DNA from 2 places in the Microbacterium sp. GW823-FHT02G05 genome. Region 1 is predicted to be linked to the other one. Evidence: predicted binding sites of a transcription regulator. Region 1 holds the regulator's gene; the other holds the start of a gene.
The links. Region 1 encodes LexA, which represses DNA repair genes until DNA is damaged. Its sites were predicted from a motif close to TCGAACANNTGTTCGA; they were not measured.
Positions count from the first base shown of each region.

Region 1 (15,698 bases):
CAGTCTCGCCGCAGCCGCCGTGATCGCGGCCGCGATCGAGACATCCGATGCGGCAGCGCCCGCACCGGTGGCGCCTGCCGCCGAAGACAGTGTGCAAGCAGAGGCATCCGAGTCTGCGGAGCCCGCCGCAGACATCACCGCGACGGGGGCACAGCAGCCCATCGCGCTACCCGACGTCGACATCGCCGAGATCGGCGTCGCAGGTCGACTCGGACTCGAATCCAACGACGACGAGGAAGTGGGACCCACCTCATGAGGCTCGGTCTCATCCTCTCCGAGGCGCTGACCGGTCTTCGCCGCAACGCCTCCATGGTCATCTCCGTTGTCCTGGTGACCTTCATCTCGCTGACCTTCGTCGGCGCCGCGATCCTCATGCAGTCGCAGATCGGTGCGATGCGCGAGTACTGGGAAGGCCGCGCACAGATCGCGGTCTACATGTGCTCCGAGGTCTCACAGACCGAGACCTGCGTCGACGGCGTCGCCAATGAGGAGCAGCTTGCTTTCGTCGAGTCGGAACTCGCCAGTGACACGCTTGCACCGCTCATCGCGGATGTGCGCTTCGAGGACCGCGACGAGGCGTACCAGAAGACCGTCGACCTCGTCGGCGACGACTACGCGAGCGTCATCACGCCCGAGCAGATGAATGAGGTGTTCTGGGTCAACCTCAAGGATCAGACCCAGTCGACGGTCATTGTGGAGGCGTTTCAGGGGGTGAAGGGCGTTGAAGAGGTCAAGGACCAGCTCGAGTACCTCGATCCGCTCTTCTCTGCACTGACGATCGCGACCTACATCGCCGTCGGCATCGCCGGACTCATGCTGATCGCCGCCGTGCTGCTGATCGCCACCACCATCCGGCTCTCGGCCTACGCGCGCCGCAAGGAGATCGGCATCATGCGACTCGTCGGTGCGTCGAACCGATTCATCCAGACGCCGTTCGTGCTGGAAGGCGTGTTCGCGGCGGTCATCGGGTCGCTGCTCGCGAGCACCGCCGTGCTGCTGGGAGTGCACTTCGGGGTGCAGGAGTACCTGCGCGGTCGAGTCACATTCATCACGACGTGGGTCACGATGCAGGACGCGCTGCTCGTCGTGCCGATCATCGTGGGTATCGGAGTCGTGCTGGCTGCGCTGTCCGCCGGTTTCGCGATCCGCCGCTGGTTGCGCGCGTAGCATCCGCACCGCAGTTGCCGGCGGCGACCGCGGTGTTGTTAGACTGACAGGCTGCCGTGCGCCCGCATGGCTGCAGAGGAGAGCACTATGCCCAGGGAACGCGGGGAGAAGGTCATCGCGACCAATCGTCGCGCACGTCACGACTACAACATCGAGAAGTCGTACGAAGCGGGGCTCGTGCTGACCGGCACTGAGGTGAAGTCGCTGCGCCAGGGGCGCGCGAACCTCAGCGACGGCTACGCCTTCATCAAGGGCAACGAGGCCTTCCTCGACGCCGTGCACATCCCGGAATACTCCCAGGGGCACTGGACGAACCACTCGGCCAAGCGCATCCGCAAGCTCCTGCTGCACCGGGAAGAGATTGCGAAGCTGTCGCACGCGGTCTCCGCCGGCGGGTACACGCTCGTGCCGCTGCGCCTGTACTTCTCCGACGGGCGCGCCAAGGTCGAGATCGCACTTGCCAAGGGCAAGAAGGAGTACGACAAGCGTCAGACGCTGCGCGAACGGCAGGACAACCGGGAAGCAGAGCGCGCCATGCGTCTGCGCAACCGGATGGGCGAGTAGCCCTCGACCGTCAGATCTTCGGGGCGAACCCGAAGGCCTCGCCGAGGAAACGAAGCTCCGCCTCAGCGACGGTGATGATCGTCTCCGCCTGGCGGAAGCCGTGTCCTTCGCCCGGGAACAGCAGGTACTCATGGGGGATGCCACGCGCAGCCAGCGCGTCACGGATCGCCTCCGACTGTGACGGGGGAACCACCGCGTCATCCTCGCCCTGCAGCAGCAGAACGGGCACATCGATGCGCTCCGCGTGGGTGAGCGGCGAGCGTTCGATGTAGACGGCCTCGGCCTCGGGCAGCGGGCCCACAAGCGCGTCGATGTAGTGCGCCTCGAAGTCATGGGACTCGGCAACCAGCGCGCGCAGGTCTGCGACGCCGTATCGGCTGACGCCCGCGCCGAAGACGCCACCGCGCACGAGCGCTGACAGCACAGTCCAACCGCCCGCGGATCCGCCACGGATCGCGAGACGCGCGGGATCAGCTGCGCCGGATGCGGCAAGCCCGGCGGCCGCGGCGAGCACGTCATCGACGTCGACGACGCCCCACTGTCCATTGAGGCGTTCGCGATAGGCGCGGCCGTAGCCGGTCGAGCCCCCGTAGTTCACGTCCAGAACGCCGATGCCGCGACTGGTGAGGTAGGCGATCGCGGGGGAGGCTGCACCGGCGACATGCGCCGTCGGACCACCGTGCACGAGCACGACATAGGGAGGGCGCTCACCCTCGGGCGCCGTCGCCAGAGGATTCGTGGGCGGGTAGTCGAAGGCGTGCACAGGGCCGTGGGTCCCGTCGATCGTGAGAGGACGCGCGACCGGCACCCACGCCGGATCGAACGTTCCACCGCCACGCACCGAGGTGACCCGCCCATCCGCGGTGTCCACGAGCCAGAGACCAGCCGCGCTCGACGGGCCGGCGCCGGTGATGAGGACGCGTGTGCCCGACGCATCCTCCACGCTGAGTCCGGCATTCATCGGCACGGTGAGCGTGCGGGTCGCGCCGTCGGGCGTGATCACCACGACCTCATCAGTGCCGTTCGTGCGCAGCGCGACGATGCTGCCGTCGTCCAGTGGCTGGTACCACCGCTGTCCGAGAACCCAGAGACCACCGCCAGTATCCGCGTCTGCGGGAGAGACGGGGGTGGGCCCGGCCGTCACCGCGAGGCCGTCGAGCTCGAGGTGCTGGAGGTTCCAGCGGTCGGTGGGATCATCTGCATAGAGCAGAGAGGTGTCGGAGAGCCACTCGGGCTGCAGGGCCGCACGCGTCGGGGTCTGGGAGACAGCGTCGCCATCGATCTCCTGCACGCGCAGATGCGCGCTGTCCCAGGGCATCTGCCGCCCCGACCATTCGACGAACGCGACGCGTGTGCCGTCGGGCGAGAGCGTCGGGTGCGCCCAGAATGCGGTTCCCTCCACGAGCACGCGGATCTCCGAGGCATCCGCGCCAGCACGCCCGTCGGTGGGAATCTCGACGAGCGCGCGCAGATGTGGCTGCACCGTGAGGTCCTCACGCACCGCCAACAGTCGGCCCGACTGCACGCGTAGCCCACCGTGGCGTGGGCCGGCGGGGGTCAGCGGCTCCGGCGTGCCGCCCGGGGAGAGTCGATACACGCGTTGATCGGCTGCCTCGACGAAGAACAGCGTGCCCGTCGCATCCGCCGTCCACGCGCCGCCGCCGTACTCGTGCACCTTGGACCGAGCGCTCCAGGGTGCAGGGAGCAGGTCGACGGTTCCGGATGCCTCGCCGCGACGGATCGTCACCCGCCCACGCTCGGCCGGGACCGACTCGCCCCACCAGATGTCATCCCCGACGAAGCGCGCCCCGTCGATGCGGGAGCCGGCGACTGCGAGATCTGCTGCGGTGAACGGCGAATCCCAGGCACCGTACGGAGCGGTGTACGACAGAGCGGAACGGTCAAGCATTCTTCGAGCCTACGCGGGCTCCGCATTCCGGGGCTCGCGATCGGGCCTTGGAGCGGCCCCGGTGGTCGCCGCATCATCGAGGCCGGCGTGGGGTGCTCGCAACACCCCACGCAGATCTCAGACGGCGCGCAGGACCGCGACGATCTTGCCGAGGATGGTCGCTTCGTCGCCGAGGATCGGTTCGAATGCGGAGTTGCGGGGGAGCAGCCAGGTGTGACCGTCTCTGCGGCGGAATGTCTTGACGGTGGCTTCGCCATCGAGCATCGCGGCCACGATCTCACCGTTCTCCGCCGTGTGCTGTGCGCGCACGACGACCCAGTCGCCGTCACAGATCGCCGCGTCGATCATCGACTCGCCGGACACCTTGAGCATGAAGAGGTCTCCCTTGCCCACGAGCTGACGGGGAAGCGGGAAGATTTCTTCGACGTGCTGATCAGCCGTGATCGGCACGCCTGCGGCGATCTGGCCGACGAGGGGGACGAGCGCCGCATCGCCCACGGATGGCGCGGTGTCAGCCGGGTTCTCTCCGGCCGTGCCGGGGAGGTCGATGAGAACCTCCATCGCACGGGTCTTGCCCGGGTCGCGGCGCAGGTATCCACTCAGCTCGAGCTGTCCGAGCTGGTGCGTCACGCTCGAGAGCGACTTGAGGCCCACAGCGTCGCCGATCTCGCGCATGCTCGGCGGATAGCCGTTCACCGCGATCGATGTCTGGATCACCTCGAGGATCGCCAGCTGCTTGGCGCTGAGGTTCTTGCGGCGCCGAGTACGTGCGACCTCTGCGTCGGACGATGCGGTGTCGCTCATGGGTGCTCCTTCGTCGTGATTGTCGCGTCGTGGGATCGGATCCCTGATTCCGCCGGGGAAATGACCTCGCGGGCCGAATGTCTGAGGCCCGTGGTGGGCTGTGTTCATCGAAACCGTAGCCGATGTTCGGACGAAAACGGAATATCTGTTCGAGCGTGTCGAGCTGGTTTCGAAGAGTTTTCTCGAACAAACCTTGACACACGTTCGAAATCGAAGATATCTTCGGAACGTAGGTTCGCATTCGGCTCTCTCGGCCGAGAGCCGAATGCGAACACTGCGTCACACCTCTTCTAAGGAGCAGGCGACATGACCACCATGACCCTCACCCCGGCAACGCCCGTCCAGACGCGTCTGCGCATCACGGCGCGAGGTCGTCGGGTGCTGGCCGCTCTCATCGCGCTTCCGATCGCGATCGGGATCGCCGCAGCCGCTCTGAGCGGCGGCAGTGCGACGGCCTCTGCGGAGGCGAGCGGTGGGGTGTCCTTCGAGACGGTCACGGTGGTTCCCGGTGACACGCTGTGGTCGATCGCGACGACGATCGCGCCAGAGGCTGATCCTCGCGACGTGATCGATGAGATCCGCCGACTGAACCTTCTGCAGAGCGGCGCGCTCTCCGTCGGGCAAGAGCTCGCACTGCCCGCTGCGTACACGAAGTAGAAAGTGCCAGCATCCGTGGGCTGACACAGTGCGAAGCGGCCCATGGGCGCGGCCTACGATGGCAGGGTGACCGTTTCACTCGATGATCTCCCTCTTCGCGACGACCTTCGCGGTCTGCGCCCCTACGGCGCTCCGCAGGCGCCACTGCCTGTGGCGCTCAACGTCAACGAGAACACGCATCCGGTGCCTGAGGCGGTGGCGAGTGACATCCTCGACGACATCGCCGTCGCTCTGCGCGACGTGAATCGCTATCCGGATCGTGAGTTCACCACGCTCCGTGAAGGATTCGCCACGTACCTCGGACACAACCTGCAGGCAGAGAACATTTGGGCGGGCAACGGCTCGAACGAGGTTCTGCAGCACATTCTTCAGGCGTTCGCGGGCCCGGGGCGCACGGCCTTCGGATTCGGGCCGACGTACTCCATGTATCCGCTCCTCACGCAGGGAACCGGCGCGCGCTGGATCTCCGGCGTCAGGGACTCGGACTACTCGCTCACCGCAGAAGATGCCGCGGCGCAGGTGCGAGCGGCAGATGCCGACGTCATCATCCTCTGCGCGCCGAACAATCCGACGGGCACGCCCCTCGGTCTCGACGTCGTCGAAGCCGTGTACGAGGCGGCCCGCGGCATCGTGATCGTCGATGAGGCCTACCAGGAGTTCGCTCCGAGGGAATCACCTTCCGCACTGACACTGCTCCCTGGGCGCCCGCGCCTCGCGATCTCCCGGACGATGAGCAAGGCCTTCGCCTTCGCGGGTGCGCGGGTCGGGTACCTCGCGGCCGACCCGGCCTTCATCGACGCGTTGCGCCTCGTCCGTCTGCCGTATCACCTCAGCGCCCTGACGCAGGCGGCCGCGGTGGCCGCACTGCGGAACGCGCCGACGATGCTGTCGATGGTCGACGAGATCGTCGAGCAGCGTGATCGCATCTCCGCCACACTCGAAGCGCTGGGCTACACGCCACACGAGTCCTGGTCGAACTTCGTTCTCTTCGGGGGCGTGACCGATCCCGCAGCAACCTGGCGGGCGCTCTACGATCGCGGCGTTCTGATCCGCGATGTGGGCATCCCCGGACACCTCCGTGTCACGGCCGGGACCGAGGCCGAGACCACCGCATTCCTGGACGCTCTCGCCTCGATAGGATCAGCAGCATGACCGCTCGTACCGCCCGCCGCACCCGTTCCACCTCCGAGTCGACCGTGGAGCTCGAGCTCAACCTCGACGGCACCGGCGTCAGCGACATCCACACGACGGTTCCCTTCTTCGACCACATGCTCACCGCCTTCGCGAAGCACTCGCTGACCGACCTCACGGTTCGCGCGACGGGCGACACCCACATCGATGCTCACCACACGGTGGAAGACATCTCCATCGTGCTCGGCCAGGCGATTCGCGATGCGCTTGGCGACAAGGCAGGCATCTCTCGCTACGGCGACGCCCTCGTGCCGCTGGACGAGGCGCTCGCTCAGGCCGTCGTCGACATCTCGGGTCGCCCCTTCCTCGTGCACGAAGGTGAGCCCGCTGGCTTTGAGTTCCACCTGATCGGCGGTCACTTCACCGGATCGCTCGTGCGCCACGTCTTCGAGGCGATCACGCTCAATGCCGGTCTCACGGTGCACGTGCGCGTGATCGGCGGGCGCGATCCGCACCACATCGCCGAAGCCGAGTTCAAGGCGTTCGCGCGCGCATTCCGTCAGGCGAAGTCGATCGACCCACTGGTGCAGGGAATCCCCTCCACCAAGGGCGCGCTGTGAGCGAGCGTCCCAAGGTCGTCGTCTACGACTACGGCTCCGGCAACGTCCACTCGGCGGTCAAAGCTCTGATCGCGGCGGGTGCGGATGCGGAGCTCTCGAACGATCGCACGGCGGCGATGGAGGCCGACGGACTGCTCGTTCCGGGGGTCGGTGCGTTCGCGTCCGTGCGTGAGGCCCTTGCGGAGCATCGTGGCGAGGAGATCATCGGCCGACGCCTGGCGGGCGGACGCAAGGTGCTCGGAATCTGCGTCGGCATGCAGATCCTTTTCGAACACGGCGTCGAGCGCGGCGTGAACGTCGAGGGTCTCGGTGAATGGCCGGGTACGGTGACCGAGCTCGATGCGCCGGTACTGCCGCACATCGGTTGGAACACCGTCGAGCCAGGGGAGGGCAGCGTGCTCTTCCGCGGCATCGAGAACGAGCGTTTCTACTTCGTGCACTCGTATGCCGCCCAGCACTGGGAGCTCGACGTCATCCCGCCGTTCCCCGGCCCCGCACTGACCTGGACGACGTACGGTTCGCCGTTCCTCGCGGCCGTCGAGAACGGGCCTCTCTCGGCGACGCAGTTCCACCCGGAGAAGTCGGGGGATGCCGGCATTCAGCTGCTCCGCAACTGGATCGGCTCACTCTGACGCACAGGGGCCTTTTTTCGCTCGCGATGCGGGCGTACGCTGTGCCCTTGTGTCATCGTTTTGAAGCCCACGCGATAGCGGGCTACTCTCGGTTCTCGTGCCTCTCGGCGCGCCACCCCGACTTCCGCACCAGCGCGTGATGACCGCGCCGGGCGCTTTCTGATCAAAGGACGACATGAACGACTTCGCGTCAACCCCGGCCCTCACTCTGCTTCCGGCTGTCGATGTGGCCGGCGGCAAGGCCGTTCGCCTCACGCAGGGCGAGGCGGGCTCCGAGACGAGCTACGGAGATCCGATGGATGCCGCCGCAGAGTGGGCGGAGCAGGGCGCCGAGTGGATCCACCTCGTCGACCTGGACGCGGCGTTCGGCCGTGGCAGCAACACCGCCATCATCCGCAAGGTCATCAAGCAGTTCCGTGGGGTGAACGTCGAGCTGTCCGGTGGCATCCGCGACGACGCATCTTTGGAGGCGGCGCTGGACAGTGGCGCGGTGCGCATCAACCTCGGCACGGCGGCGCTGGAGAACCCCGAGTGGGCAGCAGATGTCATCGCACGCTATGGCGAGGCCATCGCCGTCGGTCTGGACGTGCGTGGGACCACGCTCGCCGCGCGCGGCTGGACGAAGGATGCCGGTGACCTCTGGACCGTCCTCGACCGGCTCGAGGATGCGGGGTGCAGTCGATACGTCGTCACCGACGTCACCAAGGACGGCACGCTGCGTGGCCCGAACCTCGAGCTTCTGCGCGAGATCGTGGGTCGCACCCCGAAGCCCGTCGTCGCTTCCGGCGGCATCGCGAACCTCGATGACATCGCCGCACTGCGTGAGCTCGTCCCGCTCGGCGTCGAGGGCGCGATTGTCGGTAAGGCGCTGTACGCGGGGGCCTTCACGCTCGCGGAAGCACTGGACGTCGCCGGAGACTGACTCCGCCATGACCAGTCACCACGACCATCACAGTCTCAACACCGGCGACTCCGCGGGCGTGCCCTGGGAGGGACGCCGCTTCGAGGAGAACACGAGGGCCGATGACGACGGCTCCGCCGACCCTGCACTGCTCGATGCGCTGATCCGTTTTCGCGCGGGGGAGGCGAGCGAGACCGAGGTCGTCGATGCGTTCCGTTCAGCGCGGGTACTCATCCCGCTGCTCGCGGAGAAGGGCGATGAGGGTGTTGGCCCGACCGGCTTGAAGGTCGACAAGACGCAGGAGCTCTCGATCGTCACGGTGTCTGCGCCCGACGGGCGTCGCGTGCAGCCCGTGTTCTCGTCTGTGGAGTCGATGTCCGCGTGGGATGCTCTCGCGCGTCCGATTCCGGTCGAGGCGCGCCGCGCGGCGCTGGCGGCGTCCGCGGAGCAGACCGACCTCATCGTGCTCGACCCAGGATCCGCGACGGAGTTCGTCGTGCGTCGCCCCGCCGTCTGGGCGGTCGCGCAGGAGCAGCCGTGGGAGCCGAGCCCGGTCTCGCCCGCCGTGTTCGCCGCGCTCCAGGAGAGTGTGGCCACCGAGATGTGGGTCATCGACGTCGCGGTGGTGCCCGGAGATCCGGATGCCCGTATGCACGGCCCAGAACTGATCGTGGTGCTGGAGCTCGTGGATGGACTGGAGCGGGAGCAGCTGGATGCCGTGCTGCAGCGTCTCGCGACCCGCTGGTCGGCGGATGACCGCATCGCGGTGCTCGTGGACTCGTTAACGGTCAAGCTCCGCCGCAGCATCTAGCCACGGCGGAGCTCTGAAGGCGTCGGGGATGGGCCGTCAGTTGACGGGACCGGTCCACTTCTCGCCGGGACCCTTGCCGATGGGGTCGGGAACGGTGGACGCCTCACGGAACGCCAGCTGCAGGGAGCGCAGCCCGTCACGAAGTGAACGAGCGTGCATGTCGCTGATCTCGGGAGCGCTGGCGGTGACCAGTCCGGCGAGAGCGTTGATGAGCTTGCGCGCTTCGTCGAGATCCATCTCCGCATCGGGGTCGTGGGCGAGGCCGACCTTTACAGCGGCAGCGCTCATGAGGTGAACGGCCGTGGTCGTGATGACCTCGACGGCGGGCACATCGGCGATGTCACGAGTTGCGGAGCTCGCTGCTTCTTCCTGACGCGCCCACTTCTCGTGGCGGTCGTCTGCGGACTCGTGCGCTGCCTGATTGGTCACTCTGCCTTGCTTTCTGTTAGACTTGTGCGGGCTCCGGGGCGTCATGCTCCGGACAGAAAGAGGATTCATTCCCACCCGCGCTTGCCGTTCCAGGCTACCGGGTCTTGCACTCCACCGGCGCGAGCCGGCAGAAAGGGTGCCAAGCCAGTGTCTGAAAGCTGGCGGGTGGGGCGATCCGATTTCGCCCGCAGTGTCTTCATCTAGGCATCGCGGTGGCCGAAACCCCTCACCTAAGGAGCACCGCATCAGCGATCCCCGTACCAATGAGCGCATCCGCGTCCCCGAGGTCCGCCTCGTCGGCCCCGCGGGTGAGCAGATCGGCGTCGTCCGCATCGAGGCCGCACTGCGCCTCGCGCAGGAAGCAGACCTCGACCTCGTCGAGGTTGCACCGAACTCCAAGCCGCCCGTGGTCAAGATCATGGACTACGGCAAGTTCAAGTACGAGGCTGCCCAGAAGGCGAAGGAAGCGCGTCGCAACCAGGCCAACACGATCCTCAAAGAGGTCCGCTTCCGCCTGAAGATCGAGGCGCACGACTACACGACCAAGCTCAAGCGCGCAGAGGGCTTCCTCCAGGCGGGCGACAAGGTCAAGGCCATGATTCTCTTCCGCGGTCGCGAGCAGTCGCGCCCGGAGCAGGGTGTGCGTCTGCTGCAGAAGTTCGCAGAAGACGTCGCCGAGTTCGGCACCGTCGAGTCCAACCCGACGATCGACGGCCGCAACATGGTCATGGTGGTCGCTCCGCTCAAGAACAAGTCCGAGGCGAAGGCCGAGCAGAACGCGGTGCGCGCAGCTGCGAAGAACGCCGCGCGCTCCGGTCAGAACGATGCAGCCCCCGAGGCCGCGTCGGCTGAAGACGCGGAGTGATCCGCCCCACAGACTCCCGCACCGCGGGTTGACAACGTCGCCTGAAGAGGCGCCACCACGAAGGAAGAGAAGATGCCGAAGCAGAAGACCCACTCGGGTGCCAAGAAGCGCTTCAAGATCACCGGCAGCGGCAAGCTGAAGAAGCAGCAGGCTGGCATGCGCCACAACCTCGAGCACAAGTCGAGCCGTCGCACGCGTCGTCTGAACCAGGACCAGGTTCTGTCCCCGGCAGACGCCAAGGTCGCAAAGAAGCTTCTCGGCCGCTGAAACGCGTCCGATCTTTTAGGAAGAGGAACAACACGTCATGGCAAGAGTCAAGCGGGCAGTAAACGCCCACAAGAAGCGTCGCGTCATTCTCGAGCGCGCTTCCGGTTACCGCGGTCAGCGTTCGCGTCTGTACCGTAAGGCCAAAGAGCAGGTCATCCACTCGCTGGTCTACGCGTACCGTGACCGTCGCAAGCGCAAGGGCGACTTCCGTCGTCTGTGGATCCAGCGCATCAACGCTGCGGCCCGTCAGAACGGCATCACGTACAACCGCTTCATCCAGGGCCTCGGCCTCGCGGGTGTCCAGGTCGACCGCCGCATGCTCGCAGAGCTCGCCGTGAACGAGCCCGCGACTTTCGCGTCGCTCGTCGCGACCGCGAAGAAGGCTCTTCCGGCCGACGTCAACGCACCGAAGTCAGCTGCGTAAGCGTCTCGCTCTTCCGAAGGGGCGCCCTCTCTTGAGAGGGCGCCCCTTCGTCGTCTCCGGTCGGCGCGCCTTGCGTGGCTCCCGAAGCGAGGTGGGCGGACTGCCTAAACTGGGGGAGTGCTGGAGAATCCTCGGTCCCCGCGTGTTCGCGCCGTTGCCAAGCTGACGAAGCGCGCTGCGCGCAGCGACACCGGTCTCTTCCTTCTGGAGGGGCCGCAGGCGGTTCGTGAAGCGCTGACGTATCGACCGGATGCGATCGTGGAGCTGTATGCGACGCCGCAGGGGTGGGAGAAGCATCCCGACATCCGCGATGCCGCGCAGGAGCACGGGGTGCGGGTCGACCTCGTCGCCGAGGACGTGCTGCGCGCGATGGCTGACACCGTCACGCCGCAGGGGCTGATCGCGGTGGCGCGTCAGACGCCGGCGTCTATGCGCGACATCTTCGCCGCGCGCCCGCAGCTGGTCGCGATCTGTGAAGAGGTGCGCGACCCCGGCAACCTGGGCACGATCATCCGGGCTGCGGATGCGGCGGGAGCGGATGCCATCGTGCTGACCGGTCGCACGGTCGATCCGTACAACCCGAAGGTGGTCCGTTCGACGACGGGATCCCTCTTCCACGTTCCTGTCTCCGTCGGAGGCGATCTCGCCGATGTCATCGAAGCGGCGCATCGCGCGGGAATGTCGGTCGTCGCGGCGGACGTCAAGGGTGACGATCTGCTCGCCGCCCGCGCGGAGGGGGCCCTGAGCGGTCCCACCGCGTGGCTGTTCGGCAACGAGGCCAGGGGGCTGGAGGACGCAGCCCTCACACTCGTCGATCGTGTGCTGAAGCTGCCGATCTACGGACGTGCGGAGTCGTTGAACCTCGCGACCGCGGCGAGCGTGTGCCTCTACGAGACAGCCTTCGCGCAGCGCGATCCCGCATCGAAATAGGTATCCCGGTATACCGTTCGGTTACATCTCGGTAACCTCGACGGGGCACTCTGGCGCGTTCTCTCCCGCCTCCATAGGTTGGGATGCATGGATGCACACAGTCGTGATTCCGCGCTCGTCGTCGTCGAGAACGTGCAAAAGCACTACGGCGACTTTCAAGCACTGACGAACATCAACCTCACGGTCGACAAGGGCGAGGTCGTCGTCGTCATCGGTCCCTCGGGCTCTGGCAAGTCCACTCTGTGCCGCACGATCAACCGCCTGGAGACCATCACCAGCGGAGCGATCCGCATCGACGGGCGAGAGCTTCCCGCCGAGGGACGCGGACTCGCCACCCTCCGTGCCGACGTCGGCATGGTCTTCCAGTCCTTCAACCTGTTCGCGCACCTCACGATCCTCGAGAACGTCACCCTCGGCCCGATCAAGGTGCGCGGAATGAAGAAGGCGGACGCAGAGAAGGAAGCAATGGCGCTCCTCGAGCGCGTCGGCGTCGCGCAGCAGGCCGCGAAGCTTCCCGCCCAGCTCTCCGGTGGCCAGCAGCAGCGCGTCGCGATCGCTCGCGCCCTCGCGATGCATCCGAAGGTCATGCTCTTCGACGAGCCGACCAGTGCGCTCGATCCGGAGATGATCAACGAAGTGCTCGACGTCATGGTCGGCCTCGCCAAGGAGGGCATGACGATGATCGTCGTGACTCACGAGATGGGCTTCGCCCGGAAGGCCGCGAACCGCGTCGTCTTCATGGCCGACGGTCAGATCGTCGAGGAGGCCACACCGGAAGAGTTCTTCACCAACCCGAAGAGCGCCCGCGCGAAGGATTTCCTCTCCAAACTTCTCACCCACTGAGCGCCCCCACCCAGGGTGCCCAGACGCAATGACCATCCTGAAGACCAAACGAAGGAGACGCACATGCGACGTACACGGACACTGGCAGGAATCGGGATCGCCGCAGCAGCGCTGCTCGCGCTGACCGCCTGCAACAGCGGATCGCCATCGGCGCCCGGAGGCGGCGATGCCACGGACGGTGGCGACACAGGGGGTGACACGGGCACCTGGTTCGAGGTCGCCACGGACGTCACGCTGGAGGGAAGTCCCACCTTCGATGCGATGAAGGAACGCGACGGCGTCGTCGTGGGCGTCAAGGAGGATCAGCCGAACCTCGGCTTCCTCGACGTGACGACGGGGGAGCGCACCGGCTTCGACATCGACATCGCCCGCTGGATCGCGGCATCCCTCGGCTTCAGCGAGGAGCAGATCGAGTTCAAGCCGATCGCCTCGGCGAACCGAGAGCAGGCGATCGTAAACGGCGACATCGACTACTACGTCGGAACCTACTCGATCAACGACAAGCGCAAGGAGCAGATCGACTTCGCGGGTCCCTACTTCATCACGGGGCAGGGACTGCTGGTCGCCGCTGATGCTCCGGAGGCCACCAAGCTCGAGGACTTCAACGGCAAGACCGTGTGCTCGGCGACGGGGTCGACGCCGATCCAGAACATCAAGGCGAACTTCCCTGAGATCAAGACGCAGGAGTACGACCTGTACTCGGCGTGTGTCGAGGACCTCCTCAACGGCAAGGTCGACGCGGTCACGACCGACCAGGCGATCCTGATCGGCTACGCCGCCCAGTACCCGGATGAGATCAAGGTCACCGGCGGGCTCTTCACGGAGGAGCGCTACGGTGTGGGCCTGCCGAAGGGTGATGACGCTCTGCGCGGATTCATCAACGACATGTTCACCGACGGCGGCGACATCTGGCAGGCGATCTTCGACAAGAACCTCGGTTCCTCGGGCATCAAGGTCAGCCAGCCGCAGGTCGACGCGTACTGACCGTCGTGGGGGTGACCGCTGATTCCAGCGGTCACCCCTGCTTCACCGCACGCCAACGCAGAAGGGGAGGGTGACGTGGACGTCATCTTCGGCAATCTCGACCTCTGGGGAGAGGCGATCGGCAACACGCTGCTCGTCTTCTTCGTCGGCGGTCTCATCGCCCTGGTGCTGGGGTTGATGGTGGGCGCGATGCGCGTCTCACCCGTGCCCATCGCCCGTGGGGTCGGCACGGTGTACGTCAACCTCGTCCGCAACACCCCCCTGACGCTGGTCTTCTTCTTCTTCGTGTTCGGATATCCCCAGCTGGGCCTTCCGGAGCTCTCGAACACGGTGCTCGGGATCCTGGCGATCGGGATCTACACGGCCACCTATGTGGCAGAGGTGCTGCGCGCGGGAATCAACACGGTGCCGGTCGGGCAGGCAGAAGCGGCTCGCGCGATCGGGTTGCCGTTCGGCCAGGTCATGACGCTCGTGATCCTGCCGCAGGCGTTCCGCTCGGTCGTTCCGCCGATGATGAGCGTGTTCATCGCGCTGCTGAAGAACACCACGGTTGCCGCTGGATTCTCGATCGCCGAACTGGCCGCTCTGCGGGCAACCATCAATGATGCCGCCGACCGCCCCGGCAACCCGATGGAGGTTCTGCTCTGGGTCGCGGTCGTGTTCGTGATCCTGGTGCTGGGTCTGAGCGCCGTGCAGCGAACGCTCGAGAATCGATGGAGGATCGCGCGATGACTTCCGTGCTCTATGACGTCCCGGGTCCGAGGGCGATCGCCCGCAACCGCATCCTGGCGGTCCTGACCGTCCTCGTCGTGCTCGCGGCGATCGGCTTCATCGTGTATCGGATGGCCGTGACCGGTCAGTTCTCGCCGGAGAAGTGGTACGTCTTCACCTTCACCAACGTGTGGAACGGCATCCTGCGTGCCCTCGGTGCGACGCTTGCTGCCTTCGGGCTCGCGGCGGTGCTCAGCGTGGTGCTCGGTTTCGTCCTCGCGATCGGGCGCCTGTCGGATCATGCGTGGGTGCGTGTACCGGTGACGATCATCACGGAGCTGTTCCGCGCCGTGCCGGTGCTCGTGTTCATGATGCTCCTGTACTACGGTCTGCCCGTCCTCGGGATCAGGATGGATCCGTACTGGGCAGTTGTGCTCGCGCTCATGGCCTACAACGGCTCGGTGCTCGCCGAGGTTCTCCGCGCCGGCATCGAGGCCCTGCCGCGGGGACAGAAGGAGGCCGGCTACGCGATCGGTCTCCGCAAGAGCGGCGTCATGCGGTTGATCCTGTTCCCGCAGGCGGTGCGCGCGATGCTGCCGGTGATCGTGGCGCAGCTCGTCGTGACGATGAAGGACACCGCCCTCGGTTTCATCATCACCTACCCCGAACTGCTCTACTACGCGAAGCAGCTCACGGCCCAGCAGGGGCGGCCGATCCTGCAGTCGGCGTTCGTCATCGGCGGCATCTACATCGTGATGTGTCTGATCCTCGCAGGCATCGCGAAATGGGTCGAGGTGCGCACGCGGCACTCACCGAAGGTGCGCGGATTCACCCCAGTCGACACAGATGGCGACCCACGGATCCACGAGGGTTCCACGGTGACCGAGGTCATCGCGCTGCAGAAGGGCGGGGGCAAGTTCGACGGCACCAACACCGCCGGTGGAGGGCAGTGATCGCGGCGGGATCGGGCCGGGACCCCCGGTAGACTCGGTTCTCGTGTCGGATGCTCCAGAAATCACCCCAGAAGCGGTAGAAGCCGCCGTCGCCGC
Region 1 is NZ_JBXAJK010000001.1:1,998,065-2,013,762, forward strand. It holds gene ftsE (cell division ATP-binding protein FtsE) at 1-256, shown strand, start outside; gene ftsX (permease-like cell division protein FtsX) at 253-1,167, shown strand; gene smpB (SsrA-binding protein SmpB) at 1,255-1,731, shown strand; gene AC1REM_RS09755 (S9 family peptidase) at 1,742-3,640, opposite strand; gene lexA (transcriptional repressor LexA) at 3,758-4,444, opposite strand; gene AC1REM_RS09765 (LysM peptidoglycan-binding domain-containing protein) at 4,751-5,101, shown strand; gene AC1REM_RS09770 (histidinol-phosphate transaminase) at 5,168-6,253, shown strand; gene hisB (imidazoleglycerol-phosphate dehydratase HisB) at 6,250-6,852, shown strand; gene hisH (imidazole glycerol phosphate synthase subunit HisH) at 6,849-7,484, shown strand; gene priA (bifunctional 1-(5-phosphoribosyl)-5-((5-phosphoribosylamino)methylideneamino)imidazole-4-carboxamide isomerase/phosphoribosylanthranilate isomerase PriA) at 7,660-8,406, shown strand; gene AC1REM_RS09790 (SseB family protein) at 8,414-9,196, shown strand; gene AC1REM_RS09795 (DUF1844 domain-containing protein) at 9,233-9,625, opposite strand; gene infC (translation initiation factor IF-3) at 9,816-10,490, shown strand; gene rpmI (50S ribosomal protein L35) at 10,563-10,757, shown strand; gene rplT (50S ribosomal protein L20) at 10,795-11,181, shown strand; gene AC1REM_RS09815 (TrmH family RNA methyltransferase) at 11,299-12,111, shown strand; gene AC1REM_RS09820 (amino acid ABC transporter ATP-binding protein) at 12,199-12,954, shown strand; gene AC1REM_RS09825 (glutamate ABC transporter substrate-binding protein) at 13,018-13,938, shown strand; gene AC1REM_RS09830 (amino acid ABC transporter permease) at 14,014-14,670, shown strand; gene AC1REM_RS09835 (amino acid ABC transporter permease) at 14,667-15,602, shown strand; gene pheS (phenylalanine--tRNA ligase subunit alpha) at 15,646-15,698, shown strand, end outside.

Region 2 (15,698 bases), on a different contig from region 1:
GCTCTCGTGCCGATCGGCAGTGTCGCGCCAGCCTCGATCGTCGCCAGCCCGCTGCGTACGAGGTAGTGCACGAAGACGCGCACGCCGTTACCGCACATCTCGGCGATCGACCCGTCTGCGTTCCGGTAGTCCATGAACCACTCGGCTGCCGGCTCTTCGGCCAGGGCGGCCACGCCCTCGGGAATCGCTGCGGATCGCACCACCCGCAGCAGACCGTCTGCGCCGATCCCGAAGTGGCGATCGCACAGCGCTGCCACCTGGTCAGGCGTGATGTCGAGCGCCCCCTCAGGGTCTGCGATGATGACGAAATCGTTTCCGGTGCCGTGACCCTTGGCAAATGCGACCATTTGCCCAGTCTATTCAGGCCGGAGGACGCGGTAGCGCCCGCAGAGGAAGCTCTGATTGCGCGCGAAGTCGATCAGTTCGAGATCGAGCTCGCGTGGGAGAAGCGGAGCGCCGGCTCCCAGGGTGACCGGGGCGTACTGCACCCAGACCTCGTCGAGAAGCCCGGCATCCGCGAACTGGCCGGCGAGATCTCCTCCTCCGACGATCCACAGGTCCTTCTCTCCGGCTGCGCCGAGCATCTCGGCGTGGACAGAGGCGACATCGCCCGAGACGATGCGGACGTCTGCCCCCTGAGGAACCGCACGGGAACCGTGAGTGAACACCCATGTGGGTTGGGTGTAGCCCCAGACTCCGCCCTCATGCCGCATCACCCAGTCGAAGGTCGACGCCCCGAGCGCGAGCGCGCCGATGCGCTTCTCGAACTCCGGGTAGGCCATGGGCCCTTCCATGTCGATCTCTTGCCGCAGAAGCCAGTCAAGCGAGTGTTCGGTCGTCGCGATGAACCCGTCAAGACTCGCCGCAGTGTAGTAGTGGGTCGCCATGGAACGAGCTTCGCACCACCCTCCGACATTCACCGAGGTGCGCGAACTCGTCAATCTACGATGAGTCGCTTTCCGGTCGTCCAGATGTCAAAGGGTTCATAGCCGATGCTGTCGTAGAAGCCACGCACGCTCTCGTTCTCGGTGCGCACCATGAGCTGCACCTTCGGGCATCCCATCGCGATCAGCCGTGTCTCCGCAGCCTCCACGAGCATCCGCCCGATTCCTGCGCCGCGCCGATCGGAAGCCGTCGCAAGATAGTAGAGCCACCCGCGATGGCCGTCGTAGCCGGCCATGACCGATCCCACGATGCGCCCTGACTCCGCCGCGACGAGGAAGAGCTCGGGCTGCACCGCGAGTTTTCGTCGGATGTCTTCACGCGGGTCGTTCCATGGACGTGTGAGTCCTGCCGACTCCCAGAGCGCTACAACCTCGTCAGTGTCTCCGGTCTCGAACACCCGGATCTCCGTGTGCGCCGTCATTTCGCTGCACCCTCTGTCGAATCCAGCGAATCAAGGAAGGCAGCAGGTGCGCCGTTGAGCGCATCGAGCCATTCGATCTCGGCATAGCGCTTGAACCAGGACACCTGGCGGCGCGCATATCGGCGAGTGAGCGCCTGTGTCTGGGCGATCGCCTCCGACTCACTGATCTCGCCGAGAATCTGTGCCAGTGCCTGCGCGTATCCGATCGCGCGCCGTGCGGTCACGCCCTGCTCCAGCCCATGCTCCCTCAGCTGCTGCACCTCGGCGATGAGCCCGTCGCGCCACATCCACTCGACACGACGATCGAGCCGCTCGACCAGTGCCTGACGCTCCACTGCCACGCCGAGCACGCGCGTGTGCGCGTGCCAGAGCTCGGGCCGCACCGGAAGCGTCGCCCCGTGGTTGTTCTCTCCCTGCTCCGCGACCTCGAGCGCGCGGATGACCCGACGTTCGTTGCGCGCATCGATGCGCGCGGCCGTCGCGGGGTCGATCTCGCGCAGACGTGTCAGCAGCGGTCCGACTCCTCGTTCGGCGAGCTCGGCCTCCAGCCGTGCACGCCGGTCCTGGTCTCGCGGCGGAAAACGAAAGTCGTAGATGACGCTCGATACATACAGGCCGGAGCCACCGACGAGGATCGCATCATTGCCGCGCGCGTGAATATCGGTGATGACGTCTCGTGCGAGTGGCTGATACCACGCGACAGCAGCTTCCTCCGTGACCTCACGCACGTCGAAGAGATGATGCGGTATGCCGCGGCGATCCGCGAGTGGAAGCTTGGCCGTGCCGATGTCCATTCCGCGGTAGAACTGCATCGCATCGACGTTGACGATCTCGGCGCCGATTCCCTGCTGCGAGAGTCGTTCGACGAGATCGAGAGAGAGGTCGCTCTTGCCTGTTCCGGTCGCGCCGACGATGGCCCACAGGCGCGGCGCGCGGACGGCAGCGACCGGTGGGATCGGTGCGGTCACGCCGTCAGACTCCGATGCGGAGTGTGGGAAGGCCGAGCGAGACCGCGCGCGGCGCACCGTCCTCAGCTGCAGGAGCCGGCACGGCGCACGACTCGGACTGCGAACGGTCCCAGGCGTCTCCTGCGCGCGTGCGACGGATCTTCAGCGGGGCGCTCGTCGGGTCGTCCGCGAGCAGATGGAAGGGCGCACCGTGCGTGATCGTGACCGAGACGACGTCGCCCGGACGCGGAAGGTCAGACCCCTCAGGAACCTGGAAGTGCACGAGTCGATTGTCTTCGGCGCGGCCAGTCAGGCGATGCGTTTCCGCGTCCTTCTTGCCCTCACCAGTCGAGACGAGCACCTCGACCTCGCGTCCGACCTGCTTCTGGTTCTCTTCCAGCGAGATGCGCTCTTGCAGGGCGATCAGGCGGTTGTAACGCTCCTGCACGACCTCCTTGGGAACCTGGTCCTCCATGGTCGCGGCGGGCGTGCCCTCGCGAATCGAGTACTGGAACGTGAAGGCGCTGCCGAAGCGTGCAGCTTCGACGACCCGCATGGTGTCTTCGAAGTCCTCATCCGTCTCGCCGGGGAAACCGACGATGATGTCGGTGGAGATCGCCGCATGGGGCATCCGCTCGCGAACCCGGTCCAGGATGCCCAGGAACTTCTCGCTGCGGTAGGAGCGGCGCATCGCTTTGAGGATGCGATCGCTTCCGGACTGCAGCGGCATGTGCAGCTGGGGCATGACCGCGGGAGTCTCGGCCATGGCGTCGATCACGTCGTCGGTGAAAGCCGCCGGGTGCGGGCTTGTGAAGCGAATTCGCTCCAGGCCCTCGATCTCACCGGCTGCACGGAGCAGCTTGCTGAACGCCTGCCGGTCGCCGAACTCCACGCCGTACGAGTTGACGTTCTGTCCGAGGAGAGTGACCTCGATCGCGCCGTCTTCGACGAGAAGGCGGATCTCATTGAGGATGTCACCCGGGCGGCGGTCTTTCTCCTTCCCGCGCAGGCTCGGCACGATGCAGAAGGTGCACGTGTTGTTGCAGCCGACGGAGATCGACACCCAGCCGCTGTGCGCGGAATCCCGTCGAGTGGGAAGCGTCGAGGGGAAGACTTCGAGCGACTCGAGGATTTCCAGCTCTGCCTCGCCGTTGTGGCGTGCACGCTCGAGGAGCGTGGGAAGCGACCCCATGTTGTGCGTGCCGAACACGACGTCAACCCAAGGCGCCTTGTCGAGGACGGCCTGCTTGTCCATCTGAGCAAGGCAGCCGCCGACGGCGATCTGCATGCCTTCCTTGCGGCGCTTCACTGCCGCCAGGTGTCCCAGGGTGCCGTAGAGCTTGCCAGCCGCGTTGTCACGCACGGCGCAGGTGTTGATGATGACGATGTCGGCCTCAGCACCGCTCTCGGCGCGCACGTAGCCAGCACTCTCCAGCGACCCCGAGAGGCGTTCGGAGTCGTGCACGTTCATCTGGCAGCCGAATGTGCGCACCTCGTAGGAACGCGCACGCCCCGACGCGTCGACCGCCGCCGCAGACGGCGCGATGATCGTCGGTTCACTCACTGGTGTAGTCATGATCTAGCCATTCTACGAGCGGTCTCACGGTACCCACACATCGAGGGGTTCAGGCGAGATCGTCGTCATCCGACGGCGTGAAGCGCACGCTCGTGGGGCGTGATGCGAAGCCACGTTTGTTCTCACGCAATGCGTTCCGCGCCGCGGTCATCGCAACACTTCCGCCGTACCCTCGCCGGGAGAGCTGCCCGACGAGACGCCGGAGTGCGGCATCGTCGTCGAGTCGCGCCATGGACGGGGCCTTGCTGCGTGCGAACTCCAGCGCGCGCTCGGCATCGTCGTCTTCAAGGACGCCCAATGCCTCGTCGGCGATGTGTCGCGGAATCCCCCGCTGCGCGAGAGTGCGGCCGATAGCGACGCGCCCCTGGCCGCGGCGCTCTGCTCCCGAGGTCACCAGCATCTCCGCAAGGGCCAGGTCATTGAGGTAGCCGCGCTCTTCGAAGTCATCAAGGACGTCACCGGCGTCGCTACCGGTGACCCCTTGCGTCCGCAGAACATCCCGTGCCTCGCTGACGGAGAGTTGTTTGGCGCTGAGTTTGCGCACGAGGACAGCGACGGCCGCGGCGCGCACCTCTTCGCCGTCGTTGCCGCTTTCGGCATCACCGCGGCTCTCGTCCTCCCTCGGGTCGGCCGAGGCGCCGTCAGAACTGTGATCCGGTTCTGTAAAAGATGACAATGCTCTCAGCGGTGCCACGCCTGCGGGGAACGAGGAACGCAAGACGTCGGAGGCTTCTGCGGCACGCGATGATCCCGCCGGGTGTTTTGAGTTCGTGAAGTCGTCGACATCGGCTTCGTGTGCCGTCTCCGCGACGTCATCGTCAACCTGTCTCCCGCCCTTGCGTCCGAAGAGAGGGATGACGGGGGCGAGCGCATCATCCGATGCGCCGCCCCCGAAATCACGAGCCATGCTCAGGCCGAGCGACGCTGTGCGGACGGATCGGCCGGAGCTTCAACTGCCACAGGTGCCGCACCGCCGATGCCGAGCTTCTGCTTGATCTGCGTCTCGATCGCATTGGCGATGTCGGGGTTCTTGAGAAGGAAGTTGCGCGCGTTCTCTTTCCCCTGTCCGAGCTGATCACCGTCATAGGTGTACCAGGCACCGGACTTCTTGACGATCGCGTGCTCGACACCGAAGTCGATCAGGCTGCCCTCGCGCGAGATACCCACGCCGTAGATGATGTCGAACTCGGCCTGCTTGAACGGCGGTGCCATCTTGTTCTTGACGACCTTCACACGGGTGCGGTTACCCACTGCCTCCGTGCCGTCCTTGAGCGTCTCGATTCGACGAATGTCCATACGCACAGATGCGTAGAACTTCAGCGCCTTACCGCCGGCGGTGGTCTCGGGCGAACCGAAGAAGACGCCGATCTTCTCTCGCAGCTGGTTGATGAAGATCATCGTGGTGTTGGTCTGGTTGAGTCCACCGGTGAGCTTTCGCAGCGCTTGCGACATGAGTCGCGCCTGCAGACCCACATGCGAATCACCCATCTCACCCTCGATCTCGGCGCGCGGCACGAGTGCGGCGACAGAGTCGATGACGATCAGATCGATGGAGCCCGACCGTACGAGCATGTCGGCAATTTCAAGCGCCTGCTCACCGGTGTCGGGCTGCGCGACCAGAAGAGCGTCGATGTCGACGCCGAGCTTCTTCGCATACTCGGGGTCGAGCGCGTGCTCAGCGTCGATGAATGCGGCGATGCCGCCGTTGCGCTGCGCATTGGCGATCGCGTGCAGCGTGAGCGTGGTCTTACCGGACGATTCCGGACCGTAGATCTCGATGATGCGTCCACGCGGGAGTCCGCCGACCCCCAGTGCCACGTCCAGCGCGATGGAACCGGTCGGAATGACCTCGACGGGAGCGCGCTCGTCGCTGCCCAGTCGCATCACCGATCCCTTACCGAACTGCTTGTCGATCTGGGCGAGGGCCGATTCGAGAGCCTTCTCGCGGTCTGCGGGTGATGGCATGGTTGCTCCTTCGTGCTGACGTGATGCCGCCTATAGGCTGTCGCGGCGAGCCCCGGCTGGGGCCTGCTCTCCGACAAGGCGTATGGCTCGGTGCCACATCAATCACCGTAGAAGGGGGCTCAGACATTCTGAGGTCCACTCACACGATCGGTGGATGACGAGGATTCGAAACCATCTGTGCAGAAGACTACGCCGAGTTCGAACAGATATTCGAGGACACGCCGAGAAGCAGCATCCGCAACGGGAACGAATCTCGCAGGGTCGCCCTGGTCCCGCCTATCAGGAGCGGCGCGGCTCCATGCGTCCCGCACCGTAGCGCCGCTCGGCGGGCACCTCCGCCTCGTCGCACAGAGCCAGCCAGATCTCACGGGGCGGCACGCCTGCATCCAGAGCGTCGACGGCGGTCCGGCTTCCGACCGCACCGAGCACGAGATCGTTCAGCAACGATGTCGATCGGGCACCGAACTCGACATCGACGGCACGGAGGAACTCACTCCTGCGCATGGGATCCTTCCACCACGACCTGCCGCGACTGCTCGCGACCAAGACACTCAGCGCAGCGACAGCTCTGGTTCGACCGAAGCCACGAGGTCTGCGGGAACGACGTCCGGGAAGGTGGAGATTCCCTCGAGGACCGAGATACGGTCACCGACCTCGCGCATGATGGTCGAGATGGGAACATCGAGAGCTTCTGCAACCGAGGCGAGAATCTCGCTCGACGCTTCCTTCTGGCCGCGCTCCACCTCGCTGAGATAGCCCAGCGCCACGGACGCCTTGCTGGCAACCTGGCGCAGGGTGCGGCCCTTCTGCAGACGGAAGTCCCTCAGAACATCGCCGATTTCCTGTCGTACAAGAATCATCAGAACCTCCCCCTTTCTGGACCGTCCGAACCGTGCAGCTCGCCCGGTTGGATCGTCAGTCTAACCCGATCTGACACGTCTGAACCTATCTTTTCAACCTGTGCTTTAAATGTGAGTACACATGACTCAACTTCACGCAGGCGCAGACTATTCCCCGGCGCACTCCACGACTTCACGTGCCCACTCCAGCGCCGCGGAGACCGTTGCCGCACGGACCTCGGCCCGGTCGCCATCGAAGTGGAATTTCCGAGTACTCGTGTGCGCACCGATGCTCACACCGATGTGCACAGTGCCGACGGGTTGCCCATCCGGCGAGTCCGGACCCGCGATTCCTGTCGTGGAGATTCCCACGTCTGCAGAAACTCCACCAACCGACATCGCCCGCCGGACGCCGTCCGCCATCTGTGCGGCGACCTCAGGATGCACCGGCCCGAACCGGTCCAGCACCGCAGCGTCAACGCCGAGCACGCTCTCTTTGATCTCTGTCGCGTACGAGACGATCCCGCCTCTCAGAACGGCCGACGCTCCAGGCACCGTGACGAGTGCGGAACAGAGCGCACCACCCGTGAGCGACTCCGCGACCCCGAGTGAAAGTCCGCGATCACGCAAAGCAGAGAGGAGAGCGTCCGGAGCATCCATGGCTTGCGCCCTTCTTCCTCGCCCCTACATCGCCCGACGGCCCTCGCGCACACCGCGCGCTTGGGCGAGGATGTAGTCGATTCCGCTGAGCACCGTCAGCACGAGCACGACCAGCATCAGGACGAAGGTCACGACCGTCCACACCGGCATGCCGACAACAACGTGCAATGGCAGTAGCGCCCATCCGAGCGCGACCCCCTGGAACGCCGTCTTGAGTTTGCCCATCCAGGCAGCAGCCACGATGTGCTCGCTGGCCACCATGAAGCGGTGGATGGTGATCCCCCACTCGCGGATGAGGATGACGATGACGATCCACCAGCTCACTTCGCCGAGAATCGCCAGGCCCACGAAACCGGCGCCGGTCAGTAGCTTGTCGGCGATCGGGTCCCAGAGCTTTCCGAAGTCGCTGACGATGTCGTACTTGCGTGCCAGGTACCCGTCGACCCAGTCGGTCGAGATCGCGAGTACGAAGAGTCCACCCGCGACCCAGCGGAGCGCCAGGTCAGTGTCGCCGTACTGCCCACCCATGAGCAGCAGCACGAAGAAGACGACGGCGAGCGGGATGCGCGCGACCGTGATCGCGTTGGGAAGCTGTCGAGGAATCGCCATCAATCACGACCCGTCAACGACCAGGCGTCTTCGTCACCGTCATCATCGGCCTCGACGACTTCCAGGCCTGCGAACTGCGCCTCGACCGGGTCGACTCCTGCTGCCATCCCCGCAGCCGCAGCGGCGGGTGGCGCGGTGGACGCCGCGGGCGCCGGGGTGTCCCCGCGCAGACGCGCGAGCACACCGGGAAGCTGCTCTGCCGTCACGAGAACGTCGCGCGCCTTGGAACCCTCGGACGGGCCGACGACCTCGCGAGACTCCAGCAGGTCCATGAGACGACCTGCCTTGGCGAAGCCCACTCGCAGCTTGCGCTGAAGCATCGACGTCGAGCCGAACTGCGTCGAGACAATGAGCTCGGCGGCCGCCAGCAGCAACTCGAGGTCGTCGCCGATGTCTTCGTCGACCTCGTTCTTCTTCTTCGGCTCGATCGCTTCCTGAACATCCGCGCGGTACTCGGGGCGCGCCTGCTGCGTGACGTGCTTGACGACCGCTTCGATCTCTTTCTCGTCAACCCATGCGCCCTGCAGGCGGAACGGCTTCGAAGAGCCCATGGGCGAGAAGAGGGCGTCACCCTGGCCGATGAGCTTGTCGGCGCCGGGGCTGTCGAGGATCACGCGGCTGTCGGTGACGCTCGTCACGGCGAACGCCAGACGGGACGGCACGTTCGCCTTGATGAGGCCCGTGACCACGTCGACGCTCGGACGCTGCGTTGCCAGCACCAGGTGAATACCACTCGCGCGGGCCAGTTGCGTGATGCGAACGATCGAGTCCTCGACGTCACGAGGCGCGACCATCATGAGGTCGGCGAGCTCATCGACCACGACGAGCAGGTAGGGATAGGGCTTGAGTACACGCTCGCTGCCCACCGGCACCTCGACCTCTCCGGCGCGCACCGCGCGGTTGAAGTCGTCGATATGGCGGAAGCCGAACGACGCGAGGTCGTCGTAGCGCATGTCCATCTCTTTCACGACCCACTGCAGCGCCTCGGCTGCCTTCTTGGGGTTCGTGATGATCGGCGTGATGAGGTGCGGAACGCCCGCGTAGCTGGTGAGCTCCACCCGCTTCGGGTCGATCAGCACCATGCGCACATCTGCCGGACGCGCCCGCATGAGCAGGCTCGTGATCATGGAGTTCACGAAGCTCGACTTACCCGAACCGGTGGAACCGGCAACGAGAAGGTGCGGCATCTTGGCGAGGTTCGCGACGACGAAGTTGCCGCCGACATCCTTACCGACGCCGATCGTCATCGGATGCGTGCTCTTCTGCGCCGCCTGCGACCGCAGCACATCACCAAGGGCGACAGTCTCGCGGTCGGTGTTGGGGATCTCGATGCCGATCGCGCTCTTCCCCGGGATCGGCGAGAGGATGCGCACGTCATTTGACGCGACGGCATAGGCGAAGTTGTTGCTGAGCTGCAGGATCTTCTCGACCTTGACGCCGTGACCGACCTCGACCTCGTACTGCGTGACGGTGGGTCCGCGCGAGAAGCCGGTGACCTTGGCATCGACGTTGAACTGCGTGAGCACGTTCGTGATCTGCTCGACGATACGGTCGTTGGCCTCGGAGCGCGCGACTGAGGGCGGCCCCTCGCTGAGCACGCTCGGCCGCGGAAGGATGTAGGGCGCGACGGGGGCCTGCGGGCCGCGGTCGCCCGGGCCGTCTGTGCCGAAGCCGTCGAGACCGGGAAGCTCGGGCATCTCGCCGGTGTCACCGTCGTCCAGCAGTGCTGTGCTCTGCTTCTCGGCAAGCATGTCGGTCACGGCCCGCACGTCCGACAGCACTTCGGTCGCCGCGTCGTAGGGGTCGTTCGCCGCGGCCGCAGCGTTCGTGACGATCACGGCCTGGTCGTAGGCCGGAGTCTTATCCTCCGTCATGAGGATCTCGGTGAGGTCCTGCGATCCCAGACCGCCGTCGGGGTCTTCTTCGCGACCGGTTTTGTTGCGACGCCACCAGGGCAGCACATCCGGATCGTCGACCTTGTCAGCCTCGGCGATCGACTCTGCGTCCTTCACCGGCTTCTCAGCCCGATCCTCATCGAACATCCAGGCATAGAGATCACCCAGGCGCTGACCGATGCGGTTCGGCGGCGTCTTGGTGATGATGAGGATGCTGAGCACGGCGAGGAGCGACAGCACGACGTATGCCACCGGTGATGTGAGGTACGACAGCGGCTCCCCCAGCATCCATCCGAAGAGTCCGCCAGCCGCACTCAGCGCCGGCATGCCGGACTTCGGCTGCGGCTGGCCTCCCGCCACGTGGCAGAAGCCGGCGACTGTCAGGATGAAGAGTCCGAAGCCGATGCCAATACGACCGTTGTCATTGACGGATGAGGGGTGTCGGAACATCCATCCCGCCAGTAGCAGAAGCAGCACGGGCATGACGAAGGCGGTCCGGCCGATCAGGCCACCGACAGAGTAGGCGCTGATGTTGGCCGCGACCTCGTTGCCGATGAAGAACCACTCGTTGACGGCACCCGCAATCGCCAACAGCACCAGCAGGAACGGGAAACCGTCGCGACGATCGTCTTTCTGGAGCGTCTCGGGCCCGAACGTGCGGAACAGACCGCCGACACCGTGCGCAAGGCCCATCCATGCGCGCGCGGCGACGGGAGGCTTCTCGACCTCATCGATGTACTTCTTCGGCGCCGCCTGCGCACGCGGCTTCGCCGCAGCCGTGGAACGAGGGCGCGCCGAAGACTTCTCAGACGACTGACCTTTGCTGGTCGCGCTCGTACTCCTGGCCATGCTTCCACGCTACGCGGGAGCACAGACATTTGCCCGTAGTGACGCGGCATCCCGCCACCTTCGCACCGGAAGGAACGGGGATGCAGCACCCTCCGCAGACTACGCCTCGATGACCAGCGGAACGATCATCGGACGACGACGCAGCTTCTGGTTGACCCATCGACCGATCGTCCGGCGCACGACCTGCGACAGCGCGTGCGGATCGCGCACGCCGTTGCCGGCCGCCTCTTTGAGAGCTGCGACGATCTTCGGCGCGACGTCGTCGAAGACGGAGTCGTCTTCTGCCACACCTCGCGCGTGGATCTCGGGACCCGAGATGATGTCACCTGTCGTCGAGTCGACGACGACGATCACCGACACGAAGCCCTCTTCACCGAGGATGCGACGGTCCTTGAGGTCCGCATCCGTGATCTCACCGACCGTCGATCCATCGACGTACACGAAGCCGAGATCGAGCTGGCCGGCGACGCGCGCCTCACCGTCTTTCAGATCGATGATCGTGCCGTTGGAGGCGATGAACGTGTTCCCTTCGGCGATCCCGGTGTCCTGCGCGAGCTTCGCGTTCGCGATCAGGTGACGGTACTCGCCGTGCACGGGGAGCACGTTCTTGGGGCGGAGGATGTTGTAGCAGTAGATCAGCTCGCCGGCGGCGGCGTGGCCCGAGACGTGCACGCGGGCGTTGGCCTTGTGCACGACATTGGCTCCGAGCTTGGTGAGCCCGTCGATCACACGGTAGACCGCGTTCTCGTTGCCCGGGATCAGGCTCGAGGCGAGGATGACGGTGTCTCCGGGACCCGGCTCGATCGCGTGATCGAGGTTCGCCATGCGGCTGAGCACGGCCATCGGCTCGCCCTGCGACCCCGTCGACATGTAGACGATCTGGTCTTCGGGAAGGTCACGCGCCTTCTTGTAGTCGATGAGCACACCCGCAGGCACCTTCAAATACCCGAGGTCTTCGGCGATCGTCATGTTGCGCACCATGCTGCGCCCGAGGAAAGCGACCCGACGCCCGTGTGCATGAGCGGCATCGATGACCTGCTGCACGCGGTGCACGTGGCTCGAGAAGCTCGCCACGATCACGCGCCGCGGCGCCTTGCCGATGACCTGATCGAGCACGGGGCCGATCGAGCGCTCGGTCGGGGTGAATCCCGGGACATCCGCGTTGGTCGAGTCGACCAGGAAGAGATCCACGCCCTCCTCCCCCAGACGTGCGAACGCGCGGAGATCGGTGATGCGACCGTCGAGCGGCAGCTGGTCCATCTTGAAGTCACCAGTCGCCAGCGCCATGCCCGCAGGCGTGCGGATGGCGACAGCGAGAGCATCCGGGATGGAGTGGTTCACGGCGACGAACTCGAGATCGAACGGACCGACTTGCTCGCGCTGCTCCTCCTTCACCGTCAGCGTGAACGGACGGATGCGGTGCTCCTTGAGCTTCGCCTCGACAAGCGCGAGGGTGAGACCCGACCCGATCAGCGGGATGTCGTTCTTCAGGCGCAGCAGATACGGCACAGCCCCGATGTGGTCTTCGTGACCGTGCGTGAGCACGACACCGACGATGTCGTCGAGACGGTGCTTGATGGGTTCGAAATCCGGCAGGATCAGATCGACGCCCGGCTGATGCTCTTCAGGGAACAGCACGCCGCAGTCGACGATCAGGATCTTGCCGTCGTACTCGAAGGTCGTCATGTTGCGACCGATCTCTCCGAGTCCACCGATCGGCGTGACACGGAGGACGCCGTCGGCGAGGGGTTCGGGATCTGCGAGTGCGATGGTCATCATGCCTCCAGGGCCGGGCACCGTGTGCCCGTTCGAATTGTGCGCGAGAGCGCGCTCACCGCGTGGTGCCGTGCACCTTGGGAAGCGCTCCTCCAGCGGCCGCATTGCGGTCGGGACGGAAGTTCGAGAAGTCGGCGCCGGGCACGTCCTTGACGAGCGCGAGCTCGTCTTCGATGATCGCGGCTTCCCACTCCTCCGGCCCCACGAGCGGGAGCCGTACGCGCGGGCTGCCGATACGGCCCAGCCCGTGCAGGATGTACTTGGCGGCCACGGTGCCGGGAACGTGCGTCATGACCGCGCGAACGAGCGGCTCCAGACGCTTGTGCTCGGCGGTCGCCGTGGCCAGGTCGCCGCGGTTCACGGCGTCGATGATGGTGCGGTACGGGGTCGGTGCGATGTTCGCGGTGACGCCGATGAGCCCGGATGCCCCGATCGCGAGATGCGGGAGCACGTTGGCGTCGTCTCCCGAGAAGTAGAGCAGGTCTGTCTGGTTGAGCACGCGGCTCACCTCGGAGAAATCACCCTTGGCGTCTTTCACCGCGAGGATGTTGGGGTGCTTGGCGAGGCGGAGGATCGTCTCGTACTTGATCGGAACCCCGGTGCGCCCAGGGATGTCGTAGAGGATCACCGGCAGGTCGGTCGCGTCTGCAACGAGGCGGAAGTGCGTGAGGATGCCGGCCTGCGTGGGCTTGTTGTAATACGGCGTGACGATCATGATGCCGTCGGCGCCGGCCTTCTCGCTGGCCTTGTACAGCTCGATCGCGTGCGCGGTCTCGTTGGAGCCACCGCCCGTGATGATCTTGGCGCGGCCCGCGGAAACCGACTTCCCGACCTCGACGAGCTTGAGCTTCTCGGGATCCGTCAGGGTCGAGGTCTCACCGGTCGTTCCCGTCACGACGATGCCGTCCGCTCCTGCGGTGATCACGTCATCGATGTGCTTCTCGACGGCGGGCCAGTCGACTTCACCGTCGGCCGTCATCGGAGTGACGAGCGCGACGAGAACCTGTCCGAATGGATTTCCCGAGTGCGTCATGCTCTCAGCGTATCGGTTCGGCGGCGTGCGACCCAGACGGTGACGCCACGAGGACTCACGAGCCAACTACTAGGCTCGCCGAATGACCTGGCAGACCCGTGATTCGAAGATCGTGTACGAGAACCGCTGGATCTCGGTACGAGAGGACCAGGTCACCGGGCCCGGCGGAGATGGCATCTACGGAGTGGTCACGTTGCGCCATCCCGCCGTCTTCGTCGTCGCGCTCGATGCGAGCGACCGCGTGTGCCTCGTCACCCTCGACCGGTACACGACGGGACGATCGATCGAGGTTCCCGCAGGCGGAACGGACGGCGAGGATCCGATCATCGCGGCGCAGCGAGAGCTCCTCGAGGAGACCGGCCTGCAGGCCGACGAGTGGACGCTGCTCGGCGAGATGACCGCCTTGAACGGCGTGAGCGTCGCGCCGGAGTTCGTGTTTCTCGCGGGTGGGATCCGCGCGCACGCCTCGCGCACCGACGGTCAGACGGAGGAGGGGATCCAGGATGTCTCATGGGTGCCGTTCCCCGAGGTCGTGGAGATGATCGCAGACGGTCGCATCCGCGACGGCGAGACGATCGCGGCGCTCACCTACGCCGCCATCCACCTCGGCCGCCTTCGCTGAGACGAGACTGCTCAGACGCGTCCGCGACGCGCGACCCCGGCGGTCAGCGAAGCCGGCAGCACCTTCGTGAGCGCGACGATCGCCTTGTAACGCAACGACGGGATGGACACGGCCTTGCCCCGGGCCGCATCCCGCAGCGCCTCACGCACCACGTCGCGCGCGTCGAGCCACATCAGATCGGGCACGCCCTCATCCCCCGGCGCCAACCCCATCCGCTCATGGAAGCTCGTATGGGTGAAGCCGGGACACACCGCCGTCACCGAGACACGATCCTGCGCGTACTCGGCATTCGCCCAGCGACTGAACCCGATGAGCCAGGACTTGCACGCGGAGTACGTCGAGCGGGAGATGAATCCGGCGACGGATGCCACGTTGATGATGCGTCCACCGCGACCGCGCATCACGCTGAGTGCCGCGTGCATGAGCCGCATGGATGCCTCGACGTGCACCCGCAGGTGGCGCACCTCATCATCGATGTCGTTGTCCGCGAAATGCAGGGGCAGCCCGAAGCCGGCGTTGTTGATGAGGAGGGAGATCGGATGCTTCTCGCTGCACAGTCGCTTCGCGACCCGTTCGACGTCGCGTGTACGGGCGAGGTCAGCGACGAGCACCTCGACGCGGACACCGTATGCGGCCCGCAGCTCTGCGGCGAGTGCCTCGAGCCTGGCGTTCGAACGCGCCACCAGCACAAGATCCGCCCCATCGGCGGCAAGCTGACGGGCGAACTCGGCACCGAGTCCGGCGCTGGCTCCTGTGATGAGGGCGGAGCGCATCAGCGCTCGTATCCGAGGAAGCGGTACCGCACACCGGTGCGGGAGGTCTGCCACTCCCCTGTGTCGACGAGACGCCAGCCCGCTCGCGACGGGGCGTAGGCGTCTCCGGGTACGTCGAGGTCGAGCTCAGTGACCTCGAGGCGATCCGCACCGCCGATCACCTGCGCGAAGATCTCAGCACCGCCCATGATCCAGACACGTTCGAGCCCCCGCACCGCTTCTGCGATCGTGGCCGCACGGCGTGCGCCATCGGCCGCCCAGTCCTGTTGGCGCGTGATGACGATGTTCTCGCGCCCCGGCAGTGGCCGGAAGCGCTCGGGCAGCGACTCCCAGGTCTTGCGCCCCATCACCACGGGCGACCCCATCGTGATCTCTTTGAAGTGCGCGAGGTCTTCAGGCACATGCCAGGGCATGCCCCCTTCGGCGCCGATCACTCCGCCTGCGGCTTCGGCCCAGATCAGGCCGACCCAGGTCATACCGCCACCGCCGCGCGAATCGACGGGTGGTGCTGGTAGTCCTCGATCACGAAGTCCTCATACCGGTAATCGAAGATCGACTCCGGCCTGCGTGCGAACCGCAGTGTCGGATAGGAATAGGCGTCCCGGCTCAGCTGCTCCTGCACCTGCTCGCGGTGATTGTCGTAGACGTGGCAGTCGCCGCCGGTCCAGACGAAGTCACCCGGCTCCAGGCCGACCTGCTGCGCGATCATCATCGTCAGCAGCGCGTAGGAGGCGATGTTGAACGGCACGCCGAGGAACATGTCTGCGCTGCGCTGGTACAGCTGGCAC
Region 2 is NZ_JBXAJK010000002.1:674,445-690,142, forward strand. It holds gene dapF (diaminopimelate epimerase) at 1-347, opposite strand, end outside; gene AC1REM_RS13265 (dihydrofolate reductase family protein) at 357-887, opposite strand; gene AC1REM_RS13270 (GNAT family acetyltransferase) at 938-1,366, opposite strand; gene miaA (tRNA (adenosine(37)-N6)-dimethylallyltransferase MiaA) at 1,363-2,334, opposite strand; gene miaB (tRNA (N6-isopentenyl adenosine(37)-C2)-methylthiotransferase MiaB) at 2,339-3,889, opposite strand; gene AC1REM_RS13285 (regulatory protein RecX) at 3,939-4,796, opposite strand; gene recA (recombinase RecA) at 4,799-5,854, opposite strand; gene AC1REM_RS13295 (DUF3046 domain-containing protein) at 6,134-6,358, opposite strand; gene AC1REM_RS13300 (helix-turn-helix domain-containing protein) at 6,406-6,714, opposite strand; gene AC1REM_RS13305 (CinA family protein) at 6,862-7,353, opposite strand; gene pgsA (CDP-diacylglycerol--glycerol-3-phosphate 3-phosphatidyltransferase) at 7,378-7,962, opposite strand; gene AC1REM_RS13315 (FtsK/SpoIIIE family DNA translocase) at 7,962-10,706, opposite strand; gene AC1REM_RS13320 (ribonuclease J) at 10,806-12,482, opposite strand; gene dapA (4-hydroxy-tetrahydrodipicolinate synthase) at 12,538-13,515, opposite strand; gene AC1REM_RS13330 (NUDIX domain-containing protein) at 13,598-14,137, shown strand; gene AC1REM_RS13335 (SDR family NAD(P)-dependent oxidoreductase) at 14,149-14,910, opposite strand; gene AC1REM_RS13340 (dihydrofolate reductase) at 14,910-15,386, opposite strand; gene AC1REM_RS13345 (thymidylate synthase) at 15,383-15,698, opposite strand, start outside.
Region 2: a site for LexA is predicted at 6,053-6,068, ahead of recA (recombinase RecA). Genes of this name have one in related genera too.